DNA from 2 places in the Janthinobacterium salmonicoloratum genome. Region 2 is predicted to be linked to the other one. Evidence: riboswitches for the same ligand, from Rfam matches in the RefSeq annotation. Region 2 holds a riboswitch; the other holds the start of a gene.

Region 1 (11,941 bases), 710 kb from region 2:
TGCAAGGTATGGTCGAAATGCGATTCGCGCACGGCTTCCTGCTCGGACTCGCGCAGCGAGCGCAAGCTGGTGCCGTCGACGCGCAAGGCTGTTTCCAACCAGCCTTGTTGCAGGGCTATCCCCAGTCCCGTGGGGACGGGGCAGCGCGTGTACCACAGGGTATCGAGTGCTTGATTGTCATTGCTCATTTGCTATCTCCTGGTGGGTGAATCGATCAGACATGTCAACTACAGCGCCATCCTGCGCGCCCATTCATTGCCATCCCATGAGCTGCTGGGGTGTACCTCGTCCTGCGCCACGGGCGCGTGCGTGTCGTCGAGGTCGCTGAAATCCGCATGCAAGCCGTCGCGGATGGCGACAAAGCCCGGTGAACCGCGCTGGCGCGGATGGGCCAGCGGTACGTCCTGCACGCGGCGCACCTTGCCCGGGCGCGCATCGAGCACGACGATGCGGTCGGCCAGGTAGACGGCTTCATCGATGTCATGCGTGACCATCACCATGGTGATACCCTCGTCCTGCCACAGGCGGCGCAGCTCTTGCTGCAAACGCAAGCGTGTCAGCGCGTCGAGCGCGCCCAGCGGTTCGTCCAGCAGCAGCACATCGGGCCGCCCGACGAGGGCACGGGCAATCGCCGCCCGCTGCGACATACCGCCCGACAATTGATGCGGGTAGGCATCCGCATAGCCATCGAGGCCCACGCGCGTGATTTCCGCCGCCACGCGCGATGCGCGCTCGGCCAATGGCACCTTGGTATTGCTGAAAGCCACGGCCACGTTCTGCTGCACCGTCAGCCAGGGAAACAGGCGGTGATCCTGGAACACGAGGCCACGGTGCAAATCCGTGCCGCGTATCGGTACGCCATCGTGCAGCAGCAAGCCCGTGTAATCCGTATCGAGACCCGCCAGCAGGCGCAGCAGGGTGGATTTTCCGCAACCGGACGCGCCCACGATGGCAACGAATTCGCCCGGCGCAATCGTCAGGGAAATGTCGTCGAGCACCAGCAGCGGTGCGCCTTTCAGCGAAAACGACTTGCTCACATGTTGCACTTGCAGACCGCCGCTCAGGTGCTGTCGCTGTGGCAGCAAGGTCGATGGGGAAACGAAATCATTCATGGCGCACTCTCTGCGGTGGGGTCGAAGGAAGGAATGGCGGCGGGCGGCGCCCGGCGCAGCCAGCGGCTGCCGTGGAAATAGAGCCAGGCGGCCAGCCACGGAGCCAGCCAGATCAGGAACACATTGCGCAAGCCCGTCAGGTCAGCCAGGCGGCCCGCCGCCAGCGCGCCAGCCGTGCCGCCCACCATGCCGAACAGGGTCAAATGGGCCGAGACCCTGGCCTTGTCGACGGGCGCGCGGGCGATATTGTCCGTATTGACGAGGTTATTCACGCCCAGGCCCAGGCCCAGCAACACGGAGGCGGCCAGATAAGCAATGCTGTTGGGCCACAAACCCAGGATCAGCAAGGCCACCATGATGGCCAGGTGCGCGCCGCCATACAGCTGTTCGCGGTAGCGGCTGGCCAGCACGAAGCGCCCGAGGAACAGCAGCACCAGCACGCAACTAAGTCCCTGCACGGCCATCAGCCAGACGGAATGGTGCGCAGGCCAGTGCAGCACCCGGATGGCCAGCAAGATGGAAAACACGCCCACGCTGGACGCCGTGAAGCTGGCGAGGATCTCGAACAGATACGTGACGCGCACGACAGGCAGGCGCAGCAGCTCGCGCAGGCTGGCCGCACCGGGCACGGCAGCATATCCCCCCTGCTTGCGCGGCGCCGTGTTGTCGGGCAACACTTGCCAGCCCAGCACGGCCAGGATGGCGAACATCAGCGCGGAAATCAAAAAGCCTGCCTTCAGCCCCAGTTGCGCAATCAGATAATTGCCGCACAAGGGCCCGAGGAACTGCATGCCCAAGATCAACGTCCCCTTGTACCAGCCCGCCTTGCCCTGCCCCAGTTCCGGCAGGCGCACGAGAAACACGGTGCTCATGGCCACGATGCGCAGTGAAATGCACAGGCCGACCAAAAACATCAGCAAAGCCACCCACTGCCAGCCAGGCAGCCACGGCAGCACGCAAAAAGCCAGCGCCAGGCTCAGGCTGACTCCCGCGTACAAGTGCTTCGGATTGCCGCGCGAAAGAATGTAGCCGGCCGGTATGGTGCCCAGCGCCATGGCCAGGGTTTCCGCGCTGCTGATCGCGGCCAGCTGAAAATTGCTCACGTGCAAATGCAAGCCCAGTAAGGTGGCCAGCACCTTGTTCATGCCGATGGTCACGCCTGACAGCAAGGTCAGGCCGATAAAGCGCAGCAAGAAGGCGCGCAGTTCGCCTTCGCGCGCGCTGACGGCCGCGTCCGCTTGTAAATGCATCGAGTCACTCACTGCTGCGCCCCTTCACCAGCAGGCGCGCCAGCCGCGCAAACGCCACGTTCATCGCTTGCGCCAGGAGCGCGATCACCAGCACGGCCAGCAAGACGACATCCATGCGCCCAGACACTTCGCCGTTGAGCAATAAGGAACCCATGCCGGGGCCGGCCGAAAACAGCAGTTCGCCGCCCAGGCAAGCGAGCCAGGCGAACGCCAGCGCATGCGTGACGCCGGTAACGATGGCCGGCATGGCGCCCGGCAGCAAAATCTGACGCAAGGTTTGCCAGCGCGTCAGGGTCAGCACCTGCCCCACTTCGCGCAATCTTCCTTCCACCTGGCGCATGCCCGCATACGTGTTGAGCACGGTGGGATAAAAGGCGGCGATGGCGATCACCAGCAGCTTGGCGCCGTCGCCATTGCCCACCCACAAGCCCAGCAAGGGTATCAGGCCCAGCAAGGGAACTTGCCGGATGCTGTGGAACAGCGGGCCTATCAATCTGTCAGCCAACGGCGACTGCGCCATCAGCGCGCCCGTGACGATGCCGGCGCTGCCACCCAGCAGCAAGCCGGCAAGAGTGCGGCCCAGGCTGGCGCGCAAATGCACCCACAATTCGCCCGTCACGACCAGGTCGCGCAAGCTGTGCGCGAGGTCGCCCAGCGAGACAAAGATATAGGCGGCTGCCGCACCCTGACCGGATGCCCATTGCCAGGCGCCCAGCAAGGCCAGCGGCAACAGCGCGCCTTTGAGGATCAAACTCAAACGTTGCTTCATGCGGACTCCCCGTCGCGCTTCCAGCGCATCAGCCGCGATTCCAGCGCGTGGCAGGCCCGGTCCAGGCCAAAGCCGATCACACCCGTCAGCACCACGCCCACCATCACCACGTCGAGACGGAACATTTGCCGGCCCATTTCCATCATCTGGCCCAGGCCGCTGTCGGCGGCCAGCAATTCCGCGCCCACCAGCACCATCCACGAGCGCGACAGGGCGATGCGCATGCCCGTCAGCGCGGCCGGCACGATGGCCGGCAAGACGATCAGGCGGATGCGCTGCCAGCGCGAAAAGCAATACACGTGCGCCACCTCAAAGTAGCGCTGCGACAGGTTGCGGATGGCGTCATGCACGGCCAGCGCCACGATGAAGAAGCTGGCCTTGGCCACGATAAACACCTTGAAGCTCTCGCCTATGCCGAACAGCAAGATGAACAGGGGGATCAAGGCCACGGTGGGCAGCTGGCGCAAGACATTGAAAGTAGGGTCGACGTAACTGCGCAAGCCAGGCGACAGGCCCAGCACGACGCCGAAGGCCAGGCCCGCGCTGGCACCTAGGCCGAAACCGGCCAGCAGACGGAACAGGCTGATGCCCAGGTGCTGGCCCAGTTCGCCGCTCTCGGCCAGGTCGCGGGCCGTCAGCAGCACTTGCCAGGGCGACATCAAAATATGCGCAGGCATCCATTCGAACGTGGTAGCTGCCGTCCAGAGCAGCAGCAAGGCGAACGACGACGCCCACACGGACCAGGGGGAACGGATAAAGCGCTGCAGCAAGGGGACAGAGGCTGCACGCGCTGGCGCCGGGGCGCGCGGCAAGGCGATTGCGTTGACGAGGGAAGTCATGGCGACCAGTACGTTTGCAGCTTCAGCTGCGCCAGCGCCTGGTTGACGAACTGGGGCGCGAACAGGCTGTCAACTTGCAGGGGGCGCCCGATCAGGCCCGCGCTCTTCGCATACGCCGCCTCGCCCACATAGTGCTGGCGCAGGCTGGCCGTAAACAAGGGCGACCAGCGCGCCTGCCACGGCGTATGGTCGCCCGCCAGTTCGCGCCGCACGACGCTTTCCACCTGCCCAGCCGCCGCCTCGCTGCGCACATATTCATCTTCACCACCGGCGCCGGCGGCCCGGTGGTGTTCGCGCACATACGCCGTCACCACCAGCTGGGCCAGCTGCGGATAGCGTTGCAGGAAACCGCTGTCAGCCCACAGTTCCGCGCGCATCTTCCAGTCCTGCGGCGGCGCCTTGCTGGTCCAGATGATCTTGCCGACCTTTTTATCCTCGAGCAGGAAGGCGTCGCTGAGGGTAAAGAAGGCGTCCGCGCCGCCCGTCGCCACGGCCGCCGCGCCCGCCTGTGGATTGAGGTTGAGGATTTTTACGTCGCGCAAGGTCATGCCGTTCGCTTCCAGCAGGCGCGCGAATGGATATTCCCACGGCCGCCCCCGGTGCAGGGCGATCTTCTTGCCCTTCAAGTCCTTGATCGAGCGGGCCGTCGATCCATTGGGCACCACCAGATAGGTGTTATTGGCGCTGCCGCCGGGCAGAATCAGCCGCGTCTGCAAGCCCGAGGCATTGGCGATAATCGATGGCAAGTCGCCATACTGGGCCAGGTCGATCGAGTGATTGGCAAATGCCTCGTTGACCTGCGTCGCCACCGAATTGGTGGTGACGGGCACCCATTCCAGCTTCACGCCCAGCTTGCCCAGTTCGGCGGCCAGCCAGCCCGTTGATGCCACCTGGGCGGCCGAACCGGCAAACACGGTCTTGCCGGACGGCGCCGTGCGGGCCACGACGGCGATGCGCACGGCTTCCGGCAGTGGCTCGGCGGCGGCCACCAGCGCGATGGCGGGCGCCAGCAGGCTGGCCAGCACGGCGGTGGCGAATACTTTGCGCCAGCGCAAACGTAAGAATTTCAATGACATCTCGGGCCTGTTCTTGAAAGGGTTACACCAGATCGGTGGCAGGAAGCAGTGAAAGCGCGCGAGCCGTATCGATCAGCTTGCTCATCTTCCATTGCTGCAGCAGCACGCCGGGACCGAAATCGCGCGAACCGCCGATGGCTTCGGCCGCGATCTGGATCTTGGCGCCCTCTTCCAGCAGCAGAATGAACTCGGCCAGTTTCAGCAAACCCTGCTTGCCCCATACGGTGGCGCCGCCATTCGCTTCCAGGATGGCCGTCGCGTGCGTGTTACGCGCGATTTCGCCGAGGATGAAATCGACTTCCGGCTGGCGGCGGTCGATATAGATGGGAATTTCGCGTATCAGCTGGAAGCGCTGCACGGGCACGTAGCGGATCGGCAGGGTGCGGTGCGTCTGCGCCCACGCGCCCAAGGACGGCGAATGCACGTGCGAGATCGACGTGACCTCGGGCCGTTCGCGGAACAATTTTAAATAGCGCGCGCCGCCGTTGTTGGCGTCGCCCACGATCACCGTGCCATCGAGCGCCAGCACGGCCGCCTTCAAGGGCTGGCCGCGGCGGAACGGGCCCGGGTCGTTGACAACCACGACCTTGTCACCGCCAGGAGTGCGCTCGACAAAGCCCACCGTACCGTTGGCCGTCAGGCTGCCCGTCTCGCGCAGGCCGTCGAAGGCCGTCTGCGCATCGCGCCGCACCTGCTCCACGAAGGCCTGTTCGGCTACCGTCAATTCCTGCACCTGTACTTGTTGTGCTTCCGCTTGTGCCACGTCCGTCATGTCATGCTCCATTCGGTAAAAAGGTTGAGACCGGGTTTTGTCTACCTCCTGCTTTCGCAAGACGCGTGCCAGCGCCTGGGCCGCATCAATGCTGGACGGCTGCTGCCTGCGCAACAGCGGCTGCTGGCGCGGCAGCAGCGCTAGACGCAGGCACTGTCGGCAAGCCAGCAAGCGCTGCGGGCACGTTTCCTGCACGGCTCAAGGCTCCCACTCACCACGAAGGAATCCCATGACTAACGCAAGCTCCGCTCCCATCGATACAGTCGATACCGTCTGGTTCACGCGCTGCCCCGTGCCCACAGCCACGGGCCTGGCCTACAAACTGGGCTGGCTGGACGAGGAATTCGCCCGCGACGGCATCGCCCTGAAAACCCTGCAGGAAGTAGGCGGCGAACTGGCGCGCCACCATTACGACCACGGCCTGTCCACGCTCGTGCGCGAAGGGGGCAACCTGCTGGCCCTGCCCGCGCGCGCGCAAGGGGCGCCCACGCGCCTGGTCGGCCTGACCTGGATCGACGAATGGCAAGCTATCCTCGTGCGCCCCGGTTCCGGCATCACGACGCCCGCGCAGCTGCAGGGCAAGCGGCTGGCGCTACCCGCCTTTCGCGCCGAGGATTTGCGCGAGAACCGGCGCGGGCGCAGCATCGCGCGCGGCATGAGCCTGGCCGGCTACAAAGGCGTGCTGGCCTCGGCCGGCTTGACGCTGGACGATGTGCGGCTGGTGGAAGTGGGGGGCGAGGCGCCAACGCAGGCCAATCTGGGCGCGGGCCTGTGGCAAGGCATCGCGCCGCTCTTGTGCGGCGAAGTCGACGCCGTCTACGTGAAAGGCGCGGCGGCGGCCGAGGCGGCCCGTGCGGCGGGGCTGGAAGTGGGCGTCGACATCGACGCCCTGCCCGACCGGCGCTTCCGCGTGAATAACGGCACGCCACGGCCGATTACCGTGCATGAAACGATGCTGGAACAGCATTTCGAGCTGGTCGTGCGCTTTTTGACGCAGACCCTGCGCGCCGCCCACTGGGCGCGCAGCCACCAGGCCGACGTGCTGGCCATCCTGCAGGGCGAAACGCGGGCCGGCGCCGACGCCGTGGCCGAAGCCTACCGCGCTGGTTTTCACCTGACCCTGGCGCCCGACCTGTCCGACGAGAAGGTGGCCCTGTTCCGCCAGCAGAAGGATTTCCAGCTGCAGCACGGTTTTCTCGACCGCGACGTCGATATCGATAGCTGGATTGACCGCCGGCCGCTGGAGGAAGCGCAGCGGCGCCTCGACGCGCTGCTGCAGCAGGCGGCATAAAGAAACGGGGCCGGCGCACGAATTGCGCTGGCCACGGGTACTACGGCGTCAAGGCAAACGGCGCCCTAGGCGGCCAAGGCCTCGTGCGGCGCGCTAGCCGGTTGCGCCAGCCGCTGCAGCGAGTGGATGGTGGCCGCGCAAGCCGTGGCCAGTTCGACACCCTTGACCTTGAAATGCTGGAAGTAGAATTCCTGGTGCTCGTGGCCCGCATGGAAGTGGTGTGGGGTCAGCACGGCCGACAACACGGGCACGCCCGTCGCCAGCTGCACCTGCATCATGCCGGAAATGACGGCATCGGCCACGAAGTCATGCCGGTAGATACCGCCGTCGACCACCAGGGCGGAAGCTGCAATCGCCGCGTATTGGCCGCTCCTGGCCAGCACTTGCGCATGCAGGGGGATTTCAAAGGCGCCGGCGACGTCGATGACATCGATGTCGTCCTGCGTGAAACCCAGGGTCGCCATTTCGGCGATGAAGGACAATCGGCATTGCGCGACGATGTCGCGGTGCCAGCCCGCCTGGATGAAGGCGATGCGCTTGCCGGGTGCTGCGTGTAACGTTTGTAACATGTAAGACTCCTGTTTTCAAGAATGATAAAAACAGGGCATAGAATCGAAGGGGATATGACAGGCGCGCGAAAGCCACGCCCAACTGCGCATGCAGGCACGCGCGCCAGCGCACCGACGGCAAACACAGGCCGTCCATGCACCGGGCATATGCCGACACCAACACAATGGTTCCATCCCGCTCTCTCTTTATCCGGACTATACCGTCGGCCCCGGAATCACACCAGGTCTGCTGACCTTGTCGTCATAGCCCCGAAGACCATGCCGGCAAGCGCTCGCGGGCTAGGCACGTATGCCATTACCGCCGGTGGGGAATCGCACCCCGCCCTGAGAACGTTGCGCGGCCAGCGCACAGGGTGCGGCAGCCACGCCCGGCGACTACAGCATATCGCCCCTGCCCCTGCCCTGCGCGGTCAGAACTGCACCGTGTACGACGCACCCACCGTGCGCCCCTGGCCGATGATCACCGTGTCGCCATTCACGGCGCCCGGCACGAAGCTGGTGAGCGTGTGGTTGCGGTAAACCTTGTCGGCCAGGTTGTTCGCATACGCCGTGATCCGCTGCTTGCCGCCCGGGAGCACATACGACAGGCGCGCATTGGCCAGCGCGAAGCCGCCCTGGTTCAGCAAGTCGCGAGCGGCATTTTGCGGGTCGACATAGTAGTACTGCTTGGACGTGTAGCGCACGTCGCCGCTGAAAACCAACTGCGCGCCATTGCCCAGCGGGTAGCGGTAATCGGCCGCCAGCAAGGCCGTCACGTGGGGCGAACGCACGAACTCATTGCCGGAACGGTCGCCGCCATTGTTTTGAATGGCGAAATCGTCGAATTCCGTGCGCAGCAGGCCGATATTGGCGTTGATGTGCAGGTTGTCCGTCGGCTGCGCCTCGATCTCGAATTCCGCGCCGTTCACATGCGCCTTGCGCACGTTCTGCAGGTAATTGACGCTTTGCGTCGGGTCGCCGTTGTACACGCCCGTGATATTCACCTGCACGTTCTTGTAATCGTAATGGAAGACGTTGGCGTTGAAATTGAGGCGCCCGTCCAGCCATTCCGATTTCAGTCCCGCCTCGAACGAGTTCAGGGTTTCCGGTTTCACCGTATTCAATGCGCGCACGTCCGTGGCGCTCGTGTTGTAGCCGCCCGACTTGATGCCGTGCGCGTATTTCAGGTAGCCGCGCAAGGTGCGGCTGAAGCGGTATTCGGGCGTCACGTCATACGTCAGCGCATTCCACGTGGTGGACGGATTCGACGTGAAGTTGTTGTTGGCGACCAAAGCGGCCGTGTAATTGCCGCCCCGGACCGTGTTCCACCAGTTCGACGCATCGCCAAACGTCACCGTGTTCGATGCGGCCTGCACGCGCTGCAAGTCCAGGTCCTTGGTTTCCGTGGTCCAGCGCAAACCAAAGGTGGACAGGAACTGCTCGCTGAAGTTGACGGTGGTGCTGCCAAAGATGGCCGCGCTGCGCGCCTTGTGCTGGTAGACGGTGCGGTTGTAGCCGACAGGCTGGGTGCTGCCCGCCAGCGCCGGCACGGTACCATTGGGCAGGCGTGCGCCGGCCGAATCGGAATCGATCTTTTCATTGAAGTAGAACAGGCCAGCCACCCAGCTCACGGCGCCGTTTTGCGGCGACGTCAGGCGCAGCTCCTGCGACACTTGCCGGCTGCTGGCCTTCGAGCGGCTGCGGCCCACTTCCAGCGGCGTGTTGTCGCTGTCGCCCGTCGCTTCGTTGCGGAAGTTTTCATAGCCCGTGATCGACGTCAGGGTCAGCTCGCCCAGCGCGTACTCGAGGTTCAGCTGGGCGCCACCCTGTTTCACGTCGCTGTCGGCCGGTGCATTCGTGCTGACATCATCGGGATTGGTGCTGGGGACGTAGCCGTTGCGGTACACACCATTGGCGCCGTAGCTGGCAACGGTGGTGGTGGCGCCCTTGGTCGTGTAGTCGCGGTAATGCAGGTTCAGGTTCGCCGTCAGGTCGCGCCCGATCAGGGCCTTGAGCTGGCCGCGGATGGCGCTATCCTTGAGTTTTCCATCGCGCTCGCCCGTAAACTGGTTGTGGAAGCGGCCCTTGTCCTGCTGCTCCGTGTGGAAAGACAAACGCCCCGCCAGCACTTCGTCGACCAGCGCGCCGCCGATGGCCCCTTCGGCCAGGGTGGTGTCGTAGCTGCCGTAATCGAGCTTGGCGTAGCCGCTGGACTTGAAGGACGGCTTGCGCGAAATCACATTGATGGCGCCGCCCGTCGTATTCTTGCCCCATAGGGTGCCTTGCGGGCCGCGCAGCACCTCCACCCGGTCCAGGTCGAACAGGGGAAAGCCCGTGGCGCTGGAATTGCTGATGTAGACGTCATCGAGGTAAAAGCCGACGGGATTCGGGAAATCAATTTGCTGCTGGCCCGCGCCCACGCCGCGTATCCACCAGCGCGGACGGCCGTGCTGCTGCGTGCCGGCCGAGGCGTTCGGCACGTAATTGAGGATTTCGCTGGCCGAGCGGCCGATGCCAGTATCGAGCAGCTCCTTGCCACCGAGGACCGTGATCGCGCTCGGCACTTTTTGCGCGGATTCCTCGCGCTTTTGCGCCGTCACCGTCACCGATTGCAAGGAGGCGCCCTCGCCGGCGCCGTTGGCGTCGGCCGAGGCAATGACGTCGGCGCCAGGCGTTTCCGCGTGGACCATGCCATGGACGAGCATCAAGCCGCCGATGGCGAAGGCCGAGCGCAACGCGCGGCGCAGCGGGGTCAGATGAAAGGGAAAGGAAGAAAAGGCGGCGGGGGCAGTCGAACGGCGCATGGGTGGTTATCCTTGAGTAAAGTCAAAACGCGAGATGGTGATGACTGTTATTGCAAGGCGCATGCCCGCTGCCGCAGCGCAGAAAAATTAACTTAAGTGTTTGATTTAAAAGGAAGACTATCGACATGATAGTGCTGTTGATTTGGCAGCAGCGCTGCTGCCGCATGCTGCCTGCGCGACAGCAGGCGGTGGCGCTGCTGTCGCGGCAACAGGGGATACTCAGGCGGCGCGCAACAAAGCTGCCGTATGTCCGCGCACGAGGGGCAGCACTTCTTCGCCCACCCGGTACGCTTCTTCCAGATGCGGCGTGCTGGCCAGGATGAAGGCGTCGGCGCCCAGCTGCACCAGTTCATCGAGACGTTCGGCCACCTGCTGATAGCTGCCGACGATGCCCTGCGTCTGCCCGCCGCGCAGGAGATTGAAGCCGGACCAGATGTTCGGCGCCGTGATCAAGTCCTTGTAGCTGTTCAGGGTGGTCGGACGGTTGCCCCGCTGGCGCGCCGCACCCACGGAATTGCCGCCATCCGTGCCGAGGAACTGGCGCAGGGTGGCGGCATCGACGGCGTCAAAGCCCTTGCGCACCTCGTCCCACGCCTCTTCCTCCGTGGCGCGGGCCACGATGTCGACGCGCACGGCGCACTTGATCTTGCGCCCCAGCAGCGCCGTCTTTTCATGCACCCGGGCGAATTTCTCGCGCAGCTGCTCGAACGGTTCCAGCCACGTCAGGTAGTAATCTGCATGCTTCGACGCGGAACCGAGGGCCGCGTCGGACGAGCCGGAAAAGTAAATCTCGGGGAAGTCCTGCTCCGACAGGGGCGTGGCCAGGCCCGCGTCTTCCACCTGGTAGAACTTGCCCTGGTAGGAAAATGGCCCGCCGCGCCACACGCCGCGCACCACGTCGAGAAATTCCGTTGTGCGAGTGTAGCGGTCGTCGTGGCCGGCCGAATCGCCCCACCACAGCTGCGCCGGGCCGCCGCCGCCCGTGATCACGTTGTACAGTGCGCGGCCGCCCGTGGCCCGCTGCAGGCTGGCCGTCATGCGCGCCGCCACCACGGGGTTCAAAAAGCCGGGCTGGAACGGGATCATGAAGCGGAAGGTGCTCGTCTCGCGCGCCAGCAGCGCGGAAATGGCCCACGGTTCATCCGTCATCGGAAAGGACGGAATCAAGCCGCCCTGGAAGCCCGATATCTCGGCTGCGCGGGCGATTTCCGCCAGGTAGTCGATGTAGCTAAAACCGTCGGCGCCGCCGCCACCGAGGCCGGCCTGGCGCAGGTTGTCATTGCCGGGAAACCAGTCGCCGCGAAACGGCGTGCGGGCGCGGTGCGAACTCGGTTCGCCATGCGTGGGGATGCGCCAGAAAAAATCGATTGCCATCAAGGTACTCCTTCAGTAGGTTGGATACAGAAACTCAAGCCGCTTGCAGCTGCGCGCTCAACGCTGCCCGCACACGAGGCAGCACGTGCTCGCCGATGCGGTAGGC
Region 2 (11,941 bases):
CGGCCGAACGCTGCGCCAGATTGCGCACTTCGCTGGCGACGACGGCGAAGCCACGGCCTTGCTCGCCCGCGCGCGCCGCTTCCACGGCCGCGTTCAGGGCCAGGATATTCGTCTGGAAGGCGATGCCGTCGATGACGGCGATGATGTCGCCGATCTTTTTCGACGAGGCATTGATGGCGCCCATGGTGTCGACCACCTGGCTGACCACGCCGCCCGCCTGCGTCGCCACTTGCGAGGCAGAAATGGCCAGCTGGTTGGCCTGGCGCGCATTGTCCGCATTCTGGCGCACGGTCGAGGTCATTTCTTCCATGGTCGACGCCGTTTCTTCCAGCGATCCCGCCTGCTGCTCCGTGCGCGCCGACAAATCGTGGTTGCCCGAGGCGATCTCGCCCGACGCCGTGGAAATGGATTCCGCATCGTTGCGCACCTGGCTCACCAGATGCGCCAGGTTGTCGCGCATGGCCTTGATGGCCATCAACAAACTGGACGTATCGCCGGGGCGGGTGTCAATGTGCGTAGTGAGGTCGCCCTGGGCGATTTGCGCCACGATGGCCGCGGCATAGTCGGGTTCGCCACCAAGCTGGGCAAGGATACGGCGCAGCATCAAGGCCGCCAGCGCGCCCACCACCAGCATCAGCGCGCCACCGATGGCCAGCAGCACGCCCGCCTGCGCCCAGAACTTGTGGTTGATGTCATCGATATACGTGCCTGTGCCGATCAGCCAATCCCATGGTGCAAATTTCACCACGGCATACATCTTTGCCACCGGGTCCTTCACGCCCGGACGCGTGCCGTCCGCCTGCACCAGGCCGATGCGGCTGGTGGCCAGGGCCACGCGGTAGCGGTCGCCCGACTGCTTCATGTTCTTTTGCGGCACGCCGATGCGCGAGACATTCGGGTGTACGTACAGCAAGTCGGTGCTGAAATCGCGCACAAAATAATACATCTCGTCCTTGACGAAGCTGCCGATGGCCAGCTTGGCCTGCTGCTGCGCCTGCTCACGCGTGAGCTTGCCCGACTGTTCCAGCGCATACGCCTTTTCCACCGAGGCATTGGCCAATTCCACCAGCACCGTCAATTGCTCGACCCTTTCCGCCATCATGGTCTGGCGCAGCGAATACAGGGAGAATGAAGCGATGAAGACGATGCCCAGCAAGGTGCTGAAACACAATAAAAGAATGCGCGAACGGAGAGTCATGGGTACCTGGAAGTAAATAAGAGAATTAATTGCCCAATGGAAATCTTTTCAGAAAAGCAAAACGGGCGGCGCTACCGGGCTGTGCCCGGCAGGCACCGCCCGCTGTAAGTCATTGTTGAAGGTCAGGCCAAGGCTTCCTTGGCCGCCTCTTCCGGCGTCAAGCCGTCGTAGAACTGGTCGGTAAACCACTCGACCTGCTCTTCGATATGGTCCTGCGCCTGCGCCACGGTGGCGCCACCGGCCACGAGGAAGCCTTCGACCTCGATACACCAGTTGATCAACTCCAGGGTTTCCGGATCGAGTTCTTCTTTCTTAGCCATCGTATTTCCTTGCTTGTTAAATTGCGATCACATCAATCAGCAGCAGTTTAACAGCTTCGCCACCGTGCCGCCCCTGCAATTCAACAATGAAGATTACTTAGAGGCAACGTTTGTGCGTTCCGGATACAGCACCACCTGCACATAATTGTGCATGTCCAGATAGCGCTGCGCCGCCAGTTTGACGGCTTGCGGCGTGATGGCGCGCACGCGCTGCTCGTAGCGCAGGATGTGCGCGGGATCCCGCCCCTGCGTCACCGAACCCATCAACTGGTTCATCCAGTAATTATTTTCCCGCAAAGATTTCTGCTGGCGCGTGATCCAGTTCAGCTTGACCTTTTCCAGGTCCGCCACGGACGGCCCGTCTGCCTTCATCTTGTTGATTTCGGCAAAGGCGGCGGCGATCACCTTGTCCACGTTTTCCGGTCCCGTCGGCAAGTTCAAGGCCACCGAGTAATGGCCGTACGGATGCTGGCCCATGGAGGTTTCAAAGCCACCGCCATAGATCATGCTCATCTTTTCACGCAGCACTTCGATGACTTTCAGGTTCAGCACCTCGCCCAGCGCCTGCAGGGTCAGCTTTTGCTCGTCCGAGTACGCCACGTCGCCATTGAAGGTGATGGAAATCGTGCTTTTGGGCTCGCTGCCCATGTAGATGTCCTTCTTGACGACCCCGGTCACGGGACGCATGCCCACGTCGCGGTAGGCGTGCGGCACGTCGGCCACGGGCAAGGTGCCCAGGTAGCTGGCGACCAGGGGCTTGATCTTGTCGAGCTCGAAGCTGCCCGTGAAGATGAAGGTCATGTCGCGCGCGCTGGAAAAGCGCTGGCGGAAGATTTCCAGCGAGCGGTCCAGGCCCACCTTGTCGAAGTCGGCCACGCGCGGCACGCCATCGACGCGCGGGTTGTCGCCAAACATGGCGTGCTGGATGGCATCGTAGAACACGGCTTCCGGCTGCGCCATGCTGTTTTTCGCCAGGTCCTGCTGCTTGCCGATGAAGGATTGATACAGACCTGCATCCTTGCGCACGTCATGGAAATACAAATACACCAGTTGCAGCATGGCTTCCACGTCGGCGCTGCTGGCCGAACCGCCGAAGCCTTCGCTCAGTTCGCCCAGCGAAGCGCCCACATTGACCGTCTTGCCAGCCAACACTTTTTGCAAGTCCAGCGGCGCCAGGTCTTTCAGCCCCATGCTACCGACCACGGCGCTGGCATAGCGGGCGTTGTAGATATCGGCGTCGCCAAACAGCGACTGGCCGCCGAAGCGCGTCGAGCCCATCAGCACCTGGTCATTCTTGAAGTCCGTGGGTTTGAGCAGCACGCGCACACCATTGCCCAGGGTCAGTTCCGTCACGCCGATGGCGCTATTCAACTTTTCAGCGACGATGCTGCCGCCAGCCGGCGGGCCATCCATCAGCTTGCTGGCAAGGACTTTTTCCGTGCGCGGCTCGATTTTCTGCTGCTCGGCTTGCGCCACGGCGTCGAGCAATTGCTGCTGCGTGGGTACGCTGGCGCCCGCTTTCGGCTCGGCGCCCATGAAGACCACCAGTTTCTTTTGCTGGTCGGGAATCACCTTGGCCACCGTCTCGTTGATTTCCTGCAGAGTTACCTGCGGCAAGAGTTCCTGCGCATACAGCAATTCATTGGCGATGCCGGGGATGGCTTCCTGCTCCAGGAAGTTGCGCGAATACTCGGCCACGAAACCGGCCGAATCGGACTTGTCGCGCTCGCTGTACGCGCGCTCGTAATTGCGCAGCATGTTCTTGCGCGCCCGATCCAGCTCATCCTGGCTGAAACCGAAGCGGCGCGCCCGCTCATCTTCTTGCACCAGCGCATCGACGGCAGGCTGCACGCCGCCCTTGCCCAGCAAGGCATACGCGCTGAACGATTCATAGCCGCGCACCAGCTTGCCCATGCTGCTGCCGCCCTGGATGAACGGGGGATTGGCTTGCTGCGTCAATTCCTGCATACGCGCGCTGAGCATTTGCCCATACAGGTTTTCGATCATCTGGCGGCGGTAGTCGGCAATGGTGACGGGCTCCTGCGCGGCGCGGATCGGGTAGCGGATGAAGACCGTGTCGTCCGGCGCTTCCTTGTCCGTGATCACCAGCGCTTCCGTTTGCGAGCGCTGCGGCACTTCCGCATACAGGCGCGGACGGGGCTTCGCGGGGTTTTTCAGTTTGCCGAAATGCTGGCGTATCATCGCTTCAGCTTGCTTCGGCTCCACGTCGCCCACCACCACAACGGCCATCAGGTCGGGGCGGTACCAATCCTTGTAGAAACGCTTGATGGCTTCCGGCTTGAACGTTTTCAGCACGGATTCCTTGCCGATAGGCATGCGTTCCGCATAGCGCGAACCGTTCAGCAGCTTCGGATACAGGACCTTGTTCATGCGGTCGCTGGCGCCCTTGCCCAGGCGCGCCTCTTCCAGCACGATGCCGCGCTCGCTGTTGATGTCGGCCGGATTGAATTTCAAGCCATGCGCCCAGTCTTCCAGCACGAGAAAACCCTTTTCCAGGTTTCCCTTCTTGTTCGTCGGAATCGGCAGCACGTACACGGTTTCATCGAAACTCGTGTAGGCGTTCAAGTCGGCGCCGAACTTCACGCCGATCGATTGCAAATAGGAAATCAGCTCATTGCGCTTGAAATGCGTGGAGCCATTGAAGGCCATGTGTTCCGTGAAATGGGCCAGGCCTTGCTGGTCGTCATCTTCCAGGATGGAACCGGCTTTCACCACCAGGCGCAATTCCACTTTCTGCGCGGGACGCGCGTTTTTCTTGATGTAATAGGTCAAGCCGTTCGGCAATTTTCCGACGGTAACTTCTGTTGCCAACGGCAAGGGATCGCTCAAACGGATTTCTGCCTGGGCCATGCAGGCGCACGCCAGCAAGACGGCGCCCGAGATCAGGCGTAATTTACTCAGCTTCATGTATTCTCAACGGTAAGATTCAGTAAGCGTACCTTACACTGAAATCGTCTTTCCGCCATTAAAAACAGCTTAGGAAAACCTGCTTTTCCCAGGCAACTTTGCCGAATAACAAACTCAACAGTGCCCTGCCACATTTTTTCAATTGTGCTAAAGTATTGCCGCCGGTCATGTGGACCGGCACAACAATACGTCTTCGGGGCGGGGTGCGATTCCCCACCGGCGGTAAGACCGGCAACGGTCAAGCCCGCGAGCGCTTGTCGGGTTTCGCCTGATGAGGTCAGCAGATCTGGTGTGACTCCAGAGCCGACGGTATAGTCCGGATGAAAGAAGATGTGCAGTAAACGCGATGTCCGATCGACCTGTCGATGCGGCCGGCTGCGTCTATTCGCTTGCCCTGCAGCGTTTTTCGCCTATGCGAGGAGCGTTTCACCATGTTAGTCAACAGCTATACCCTGCTTTCCAACGACCTGGAAGGTCGCATCCAATCCGCCCTGGCCGCCATGCGCGCCGGCATTCCCGTCATCCTGCTCGACGATTTCGACCGTGAAAACGAAGCCGACCTGATCCTGTCTGCCGAGAAACTCACGAACGAAACCATGGCCTTGCTGATCCGCGAATGCAGCGGCATCGTCTGCCTGTGCCTGCCGACGGACGTCGTCAGCGCGCTGGAATTGCCGCCCATGTCGTCCGACAACGGCAGCCGCTACGGCACGCCGTTCACGGTATCCATCGAGGCGCGCGACGGCGTCACGACGGGCGTGTCGGCCGCCGACCGGGTCACCACCATCCGCGCCGCCATCGCGCCGAATGCCAAGCCTGCCGACCTGGTGCGCCCTGGCCACGTATTCCCCTTGCGCGCCGCGCCCGGTGGCGTGCTCGAGCGCCGTGGCCACACGGAAGGCTCCGTCGACCTGTCGCGCATGGCGGGCCTGAACCCGGCGGCCGTGCTGTGCGAGCTGATGAACCCGGACGGCACCATGATGCGCGGCGACGATATCGAGCGCTTCGCCGAACTGCATGGCATGCCGATTCTCACCATCGAAGAACTGGTGGAATGGCGCAGCACGCGCGAGCAGTAAGGCGTCAGGCCATCCTTCAGGCGGCCACGGCCTTCGGCAGATGCACGTGCCGGTAGACGAGGCCCGCCGCCAGGCCATATGCGACGGCAATCGTCGCGTAGGCCAGCGGCAAGCGCAGCGACCAGTCCTGCACCATGTGCAGGATGCTGCCGATCATCGCCACGCCCACCAGGGCGCCGATCTGCCGGTTCGCATTCAGGGCCGCCGCCGCGCTGTTCGCATGCTGCTTGCCGGCCACCCGCATCACGGTGGCCGTCATGGCGGGAATGGCGATGCCGATGGCCACGTTCATGACGGCCGTGCCCAGCGCCAGCAAGCCATAGGGCGCACCTGGACGCAAACCCATCAGCAACAGCGCCATCACGGCGCCCACCAGCAAGCCGGCCAACATGGGCAAGCGCGTGCCATGGCGCGCCGCGATACCTCCCGCCAGGAAATTCCCTACCGTATAGGCCGCCATCATGGGCAGCAATCGCAAGCCCGACTGCAAGGCATCGGCGCCGCCAGACTGCTGCAGGAACAGGCTCAATAAGAACAGCTGGCCGAACACGCAGAAATTGATCAAAAAACCCACGCCATTGGCCGCGCCAAAGCTGCTGCTGTGAAACAGTGCGCGCGGCAACAACGGATGGCTGCCGCTACGCTCGCGCCGCAGCAACTGCCAGGCCGACAGGGCCGTCAATACGCCCGCCGCCAGCACGCCTGGTGACAGCCAGCCCAGCACGGGGCCTTCGATCATGACAAAACTCAGGCCCGCCAGCGCCGCCACACCCAGCGCATGGCTGAACAGCGACAAAGCGCGCGGCTGGCGCGCTGGCGCGGCCAGCAGCAACTGCGCCATGACGATGGCCAGCACGCCCAGCGGCACATTCACCCAGAACACGCTGCGCCAGCCGAACTGGTGCACGAGGATGCCGCCGATCAGGGGGCCGGAAGCGCCCGCCACGCCCACCAGGGCCGACCACGCGCCCAACATGCGCGTGCGTTCGCGTTCGTCGTCAAAGCTATGCGTCAGCAAGCTCAGGGAACTGGGCATGAACAGGGCCGCGCCCGCCCCTTGCAGCAAGCGCGCCGCCGTCAGGAAATGCCCGTCGGGCGCGGCGCCGCACAGGATCGAGCCGAGGATGAAGACGCCCAGGCCACCCTGGTACACGGCTTTCGGCCCATAGCGGTCGGCCAGCGCGCCGCCGGCCAGCAGCAGCGCGGCAAACGTCAGCGTGTACCCGTCGACCACCCATACCAGGCCCGTCAGCGGTATGGCCAGGTCGAGCGCGATATCGGACAGCGCCACGTTGACGGCCGTGACGTCAAGCATCGCCATGACGAAGCCGAAGGCCAGGGTCAGCAGGATCAAGCCGTTGGCGCGGCGCGGTGTGGGGGCAGACATGGTTTTCCTTGCAAGGATAGCGGGGTAGCCATTATGCGAGCGTTGCATGATGCAGTAAACAGGCATAAACTCGGCACTACGATGCAAAAATGCATCCAAAAACGAAACGGAAATCACTCATGGATTGGGATAACGCGCGCATCTTTCTGGCCATCGGCCGGGCCGGCACCTTGCGCGGCGCAGCGGCCCTGCTGCGCATCGACCAGGCCACCTGCGGGCGCCGCCTGGCCACCCTGGAAACGTCCCTGGGCGCCACCCTGTTCCTGCGCACGCCATCGGGCTACGTGCCCACGCCAGCCGGAGAGCTGGCGTTCACGGCGGCCGAAGCGATGGAACGGGCGGCCGACAAACTGCAGAGGGAAATGCAGGGCGTCGACAACCGCCTGTCCGGCCTCGTGCGCGTGGCCACCACGGACACTATGGCCAGCCATTTCGTCATCCGCGCCATGCAGCAGCTGCATGCGGCCCACCCGGACATCCGCATCGTGCTCAACGTGGCGCCGGCACTGGCCAGCCTGACCCGGCGCGAAGCGGACCTGGCCGTGCGCGGCGTGCGCCCTACCGACCCGGACCTGATCTCGCGCCACCTCGTCAAGCGCAGCCTGGGCCTGTACGCGTCGAAAAGCTACCTGGCGGAACGGGGCGAACCCGTGCGCGGCACGGCGCTGGCCGGCCACGACATCGTCATCTACCACCATTCCGTGACGCCACGCCATGGAGAGAAAATCGCCGGCGAGCCCGTCGCCAACGCCCGGGTCGCCATGGAAGTGAACTCGGCGGCGATGCTGCAGGAAGCCACGCGCGCGGGCCTGGGCGTGGCCGAGCTGGCGACCCACCTGGGCGACATCGACCCGCAGCTCGTGCGCATCTGGCCCGAGCGGGCGGAAGCGTACGACGTATGGCTGGTCATGCATGCCGACCTGAACCGGTCTGCCCGCGTGCGGGCGGCGGCCGACGCGATTATCGCCAGTGTGAGCAGCCCTGCAGCCTAGCAGCACATAATCATTCTCAAAAGAAACTTTATTTTTTATAAGTCTGATAAAATTCGCAACCCCGTCGCGCACAGCTGCCGCCAGGCCGCCGCGGGATCCCTCAATCCTCATGGAGAATTTTTATGCTTATCTGGCAAGGCTTCGGCATACTCGGCCCCCTTATCTGTTTTATCGTCGTACTGGCCGCGCAAGCGCTGTTTGGCGCCACCTTGGGCGAGGCATATACGAAGAGCCACACATGGACCATGGCCTTGGCCTTCCTGCTGGCAGCGGCCGCCAGCTGGTATGCAGGCGTGCGCCTGAACAGCGCGCCCGGACGCGAACTGATCGACCCGGCCACGCAGGAACGCGTGATCCTGCGCCAGCGCCACACCCTGTTCTGGATCCCGATGCAATATATCGCCGTGCTGATGGTCGTGATGGCCGGCTTCGCCCTGTTCGAATAGGCGCGCACGCCAGACGTGCCCGGCGGGCGGACGGATGTTAAGATGCCATCATGACCCTATCCGTCTCCCTCATCATCAGCCTGCGCCGCCTGCACCGGGCCACCATGGCCTGGCTGGTCAGCTGGTGGCGCATGCTGCATTTCGCCATCCTCGTGTTTTCGCTGGCCCTGTCGCCATCGAGCTATAACCGCGACAACCGCCCCATCCTCGCGCACCGCCTGGTGACGAACACGGCGCCCAACCTCGTGTGGTTCAGCGTCGCCTGCGCGCTGGTCAGCTTGGTGCTCATCCGCATCGTCGTCGTCAGCGCGCAAAGCTACGGCCTGTCGCGCTATGCGCTGGAAATGGTGGTGCGCGTGCTGGTGCTGGAACTGATACCGCTGACGGCCGCCCTGTTCGTCGCGCTGCGCCTGACCTTGCCTGACGGCATTGCGTTTGCGCAAATGCGCTCTTCCGGCATGCTCGACACCATGCAGCGCCAGGGCGTCGACTTGCTGCGCCGCGAATACTTTCCGCGCGTCATGTCCGGCATCTTCGCCGTATGGATGCTGGCCATCGTCAGCTGCGTCACCTCGCTGATCCTCGCCTATATCACCATCTACGGCTTTACGCCGTGGGCGCTGCAAGGCTACACGCGCGTCGTGGGGCAAATCTTCAATCCGGCCGTGGCCCTGATCCTGATGCTCAAGGTCATCTTCTTCAGCTTTGCCGTGGCCCTGATTCCGCTGGCTTCCTCGTACTATCCGGAAGAGCCGCATGGCCGGCGCAACCGCCTGTGGGCCGCGCACGGCCTGTCCGAAATGCTGCGCCTGTTTTCCGTCATCCTGCTGATCGAAGTGGCTTCGCTGATGGGCAATTACTACTGATGCCCCGCCCGCCACCGCCAGCGATCCCCGAACCACCCATACGAGAGCCAGAAGCCATGAGCCAGAGCCAGCCCCCCAATCCCGACCAGACCGACATCACGGCGCCAGACGCCGTCCTGCCCGCCCCGCCGCCCGTGCGCCACGCCGAACTGAAAGCAGCCATCCTGCTCATCTTCATGTTCGTGCTGGTGGTCGGCTCCGTCGTCTACCTGATGTATGCGCGCGGCGCCTTCGAAGCCACGCAGACGCTGGTGCTGACGACCGACGATTCGGACGGCGTGGGCGTGGGCGCCGACCTGACCTTTTCCGGCTTTCCCATCGGCCGCGTGCAGCGCATCGAACTGGCGCCGGACGGCAAGGCCCGCGTCATCGTCGACGTGCCAAGGAAGGATGCGCACTGGCTGCGCAGCAGCTCAATCTTCACTCTGGAACGGGGTATCGTCGGCGGCGCCAAGCTGCGCGCCTACAGCGGCATCCTGACGGACCCGCCGCTGCCCGACGACGCCACGCGCGACTTGCTGGTGGGCGACATGGCGGCGGAAATCCCCCGCCTGCTGGCCGCCGCCAAGGATTTGCTGAACAATGTGGCCAGCCTGACGGGCACCGATTCCGCCCTCGACGGCACCTTGCGCAATGTGCAGGCTGTCACCGGCAAGCTGAGCGGCCCGGGTGGCGCCATGGGCTTGCTGACGGGCGACGACAAGCAGTCGCGCCTGCTGGTCGAGCGAGCCAACACCCTGCTGGTCACGGCCGACCAGTTGGCGCGCCGCACGGACGGCCTGGTGGCCAATGCCGACACGCGCGTCTTTGGCGACAAGGGCGTGATGACGGATGCGCAGGCGACCATCGTGCAGCTGAACGCGCTGCTGGCCGACACGCGCAACAGCCTGAAAAAAGTCGACGCCGTGCTGGTCGAGGCGCAAGCCGTGGGCGCCAATGCCAAGGCGGCGACAGCCGACCTGGGCCCGCTGCGCGCCGACGTGGAAAGCAATCTGCGCAAGGTCGAGCAGCTGGTCAATGAAATCAACCGCAAATGGCCGTTCAAGCGCAATCCGGAGATCAAACTGCCATGAGAAAACGCAATGTCACCTTGTCCGCCCTGGCCGCATTGTTGTGCACTGCGCTCGCCGCCTGTTCCAGCGGCCCGCCCGTGCCGGACTGGAAAATGAATGCGCAAAGTTCCGTCGAACGGTTTCAAGCGGCTTACTTGAATGGCAACGCCCTGGTCGAGCAGACGGAATTCCGGCGCGCCCGCAGCCAGGTGGCAGGCACGGGCAAGCTCGAGCTGGTGGCGCGCATCGAACTGCTGCGCTGCGCCGCACGCGTGGCCAGCCTGGCCTTCGAGGACTGCGCCGGCTTTGACGCCCTGCAAGCCGACGCGACAGCCGCCGACCGCGCGTATGCGGCCTACCTGGCCGGCAAGGCGCAGGCGACCGACATCACCCAGCTGCCGGAAGCGCAGCGGGCGGCCGCCAGCGCCAGCTCCGATACGGCCGCCGCCAGCGCCGTGGCGGCCATCGCCGACCCGCTGTCGCAACTGGTGGCGGCCGGCGTGCTGCTGCGCGCCAGCCGCGCTACGCCGGAGCTGCTCGACACGGCCGTCGCCACCGCCTCGGACCAGGGCTGGCGCCGTCCGCTGCTGGCCTGGCTGGGCGTGCAGCGCCTGCGCGCCGAACAGGCGGGCGACACGCAAGCGGCGCAGCGCATCGCGCGGCGCATGGCGATCGTCGAACAGCCGCTGGCCCCTTGAACGCGCCGATGGCCGGCCCAAGGCAGGCGGAATCAGGCATAATCGAGCCAGGATGACAGCTATGCCGTGCAGACCGCGAGGTGTGACAATGCAGTTCGAGGATTTCGACCTTTCCACTCCCGATACCGGCCGGCATGCGGCGGCGGCGCCTGGCGACGACGTGTCGGCCGCCACGGCCGTACGCCTGCAATACCTGCTCGACAATACGCCCTCCATCATCTATTGCACCGTGCCCAGCGGCGACTTCAAGATGACTTTTGTCAGCAACAATGCCCTCAATGTGCTGGGCTACCAGCCCGAGGAAATGGTGGCCGATCCCAATTTCTGGTTCGACCATATTCACCCCGACGATGCCCCCGGCATTTTTTCCAGCCTGGCGCAGATCTTCGTCGAAGGCGCACGCGCTTACGAATACCGTTTCCGCGTGCGCGACGGCAGCTATCTGTGGATGCACGACAGCCTGCGCCTGGTGCGCGACGAGCATGGCGTGCCGTTCGAGGTGATTGGCTCGCTGACAGACATCACGGAACGCAAGCGCATGGAAGCGATGCTGCAGGCGCGCGGCGAAGAGCAGCAACTACTGATCAGCAAGCTGCAGGAAGCGCACGACCAGTTGCTGCAATCGGAAAAGATGGCGTCCATCGGCCAGCTGGCGGCCGGCATCGCGCATGAAATCAATAACCCGATCGGCTTCGTCAACTCCAACATGAGTTCGCTGCAAGGCTATGTCGGCACCCTGTTCGGCGTCATTGACCAGTATGAGGCGGCAATGCGCGAGGCGCTCGATGGCCCGGCCCTGGCCGCGCGCGTGGCCCAGGTGCGCGGCCAGGCCGACCTGGCCTTCCTGCAGGACGACATGGTGGACCTGGTGCGCGAATCGATGGATGGCTTGAAGCGCGTGCGCGACATCGTGCAGGCGCTGAAGGATTTTTCCCACGTGGGCGAGACGGACTGGCAAGTCGCCAGCCTGCATGC

The links. A riboswitch is a leader RNA that binds a small molecule or an ion and turns the genes downstream of it on or off. The one in region 2 is predicted to bind FMN.
Region 1: another riboswitch for FMN. It lies ahead of ACQ4WY_RS02195 (6,7-dimethyl-8-ribityllumazine synthase); the one in region 2 lies ahead of ribB (3,4-dihydroxy-2-butanone-4-phosphate synthase).

The regions. Positions count from the first base shown of each region.
Region 1 is NZ_JBNYXV010000001.1:461,394-473,334, forward strand. Features, by position in the region: gene ACQ4WY_RS02155 (ABC transporter substrate-binding protein) at 1-188, opposite strand, end outside; gene ACQ4WY_RS02160 (ABC transporter ATP-binding protein) at 228-1,112, opposite strand; gene ACQ4WY_RS02165 (MFS transporter) at 1,109-2,362, opposite strand; gene ACQ4WY_RS02170 (ABC transporter permease) at 2,367-3,131, opposite strand; gene ACQ4WY_RS02175 (ABC transporter permease) at 3,128-3,970, opposite strand; gene ACQ4WY_RS02180 (PhnD/SsuA/transferrin family substrate-binding protein) at 3,967-5,046, opposite strand; gene ACQ4WY_RS02185 (class II aldolase/adducin family protein) at 5,069-5,818, opposite strand; gene ACQ4WY_RS02190 (ABC transporter substrate-binding protein) at 6,048-7,109, shown strand; gene ACQ4WY_RS02195 (6,7-dimethyl-8-ribityllumazine synthase) at 7,175-7,678, opposite strand; FMN riboswitch at 7,852-8,014, opposite strand; gene ACQ4WY_RS02200 (TonB-dependent receptor) at 8,089-10,461, opposite strand; gene ACQ4WY_RS02205 (LLM class flavin-dependent oxidoreductase) at 10,681-11,835, opposite strand; gene ACQ4WY_RS02210 (LLM class flavin-dependent oxidoreductase) at 11,870-11,941, opposite strand, start outside.
Region 2 is NZ_JBNYXV010000001.1:1,169,210-1,181,150, forward strand. Features, by position in the region: gene ACQ4WY_RS05390 (methyl-accepting chemotaxis protein) at 1-1,198, opposite strand, end outside; gene ACQ4WY_RS05395 (hypothetical protein) at 1,321-1,518, opposite strand; gene ACQ4WY_RS05400 (M16 family metallopeptidase) at 1,612-4,446, opposite strand; FMN riboswitch at 4,632-4,782, shown strand; gene ribB (3,4-dihydroxy-2-butanone-4-phosphate synthase) at 4,878-5,525, shown strand; gene ACQ4WY_RS05410 (MFS transporter) at 5,542-6,912, opposite strand; gene ACQ4WY_RS05415 (LysR family transcriptional regulator) at 7,032-7,904, shown strand; gene ACQ4WY_RS05420 (hypothetical protein) at 8,027-8,350, shown strand; gene ACQ4WY_RS05425 (MlaE family ABC transporter permease) at 8,401-9,216, shown strand; gene ACQ4WY_RS05430 (MlaD family protein) at 9,273-10,289, shown strand; gene ACQ4WY_RS05435 (hypothetical protein) at 10,286-10,966, shown strand; gene ACQ4WY_RS05440 (ATP-binding protein) at 11,055-11,941, shown strand, end outside.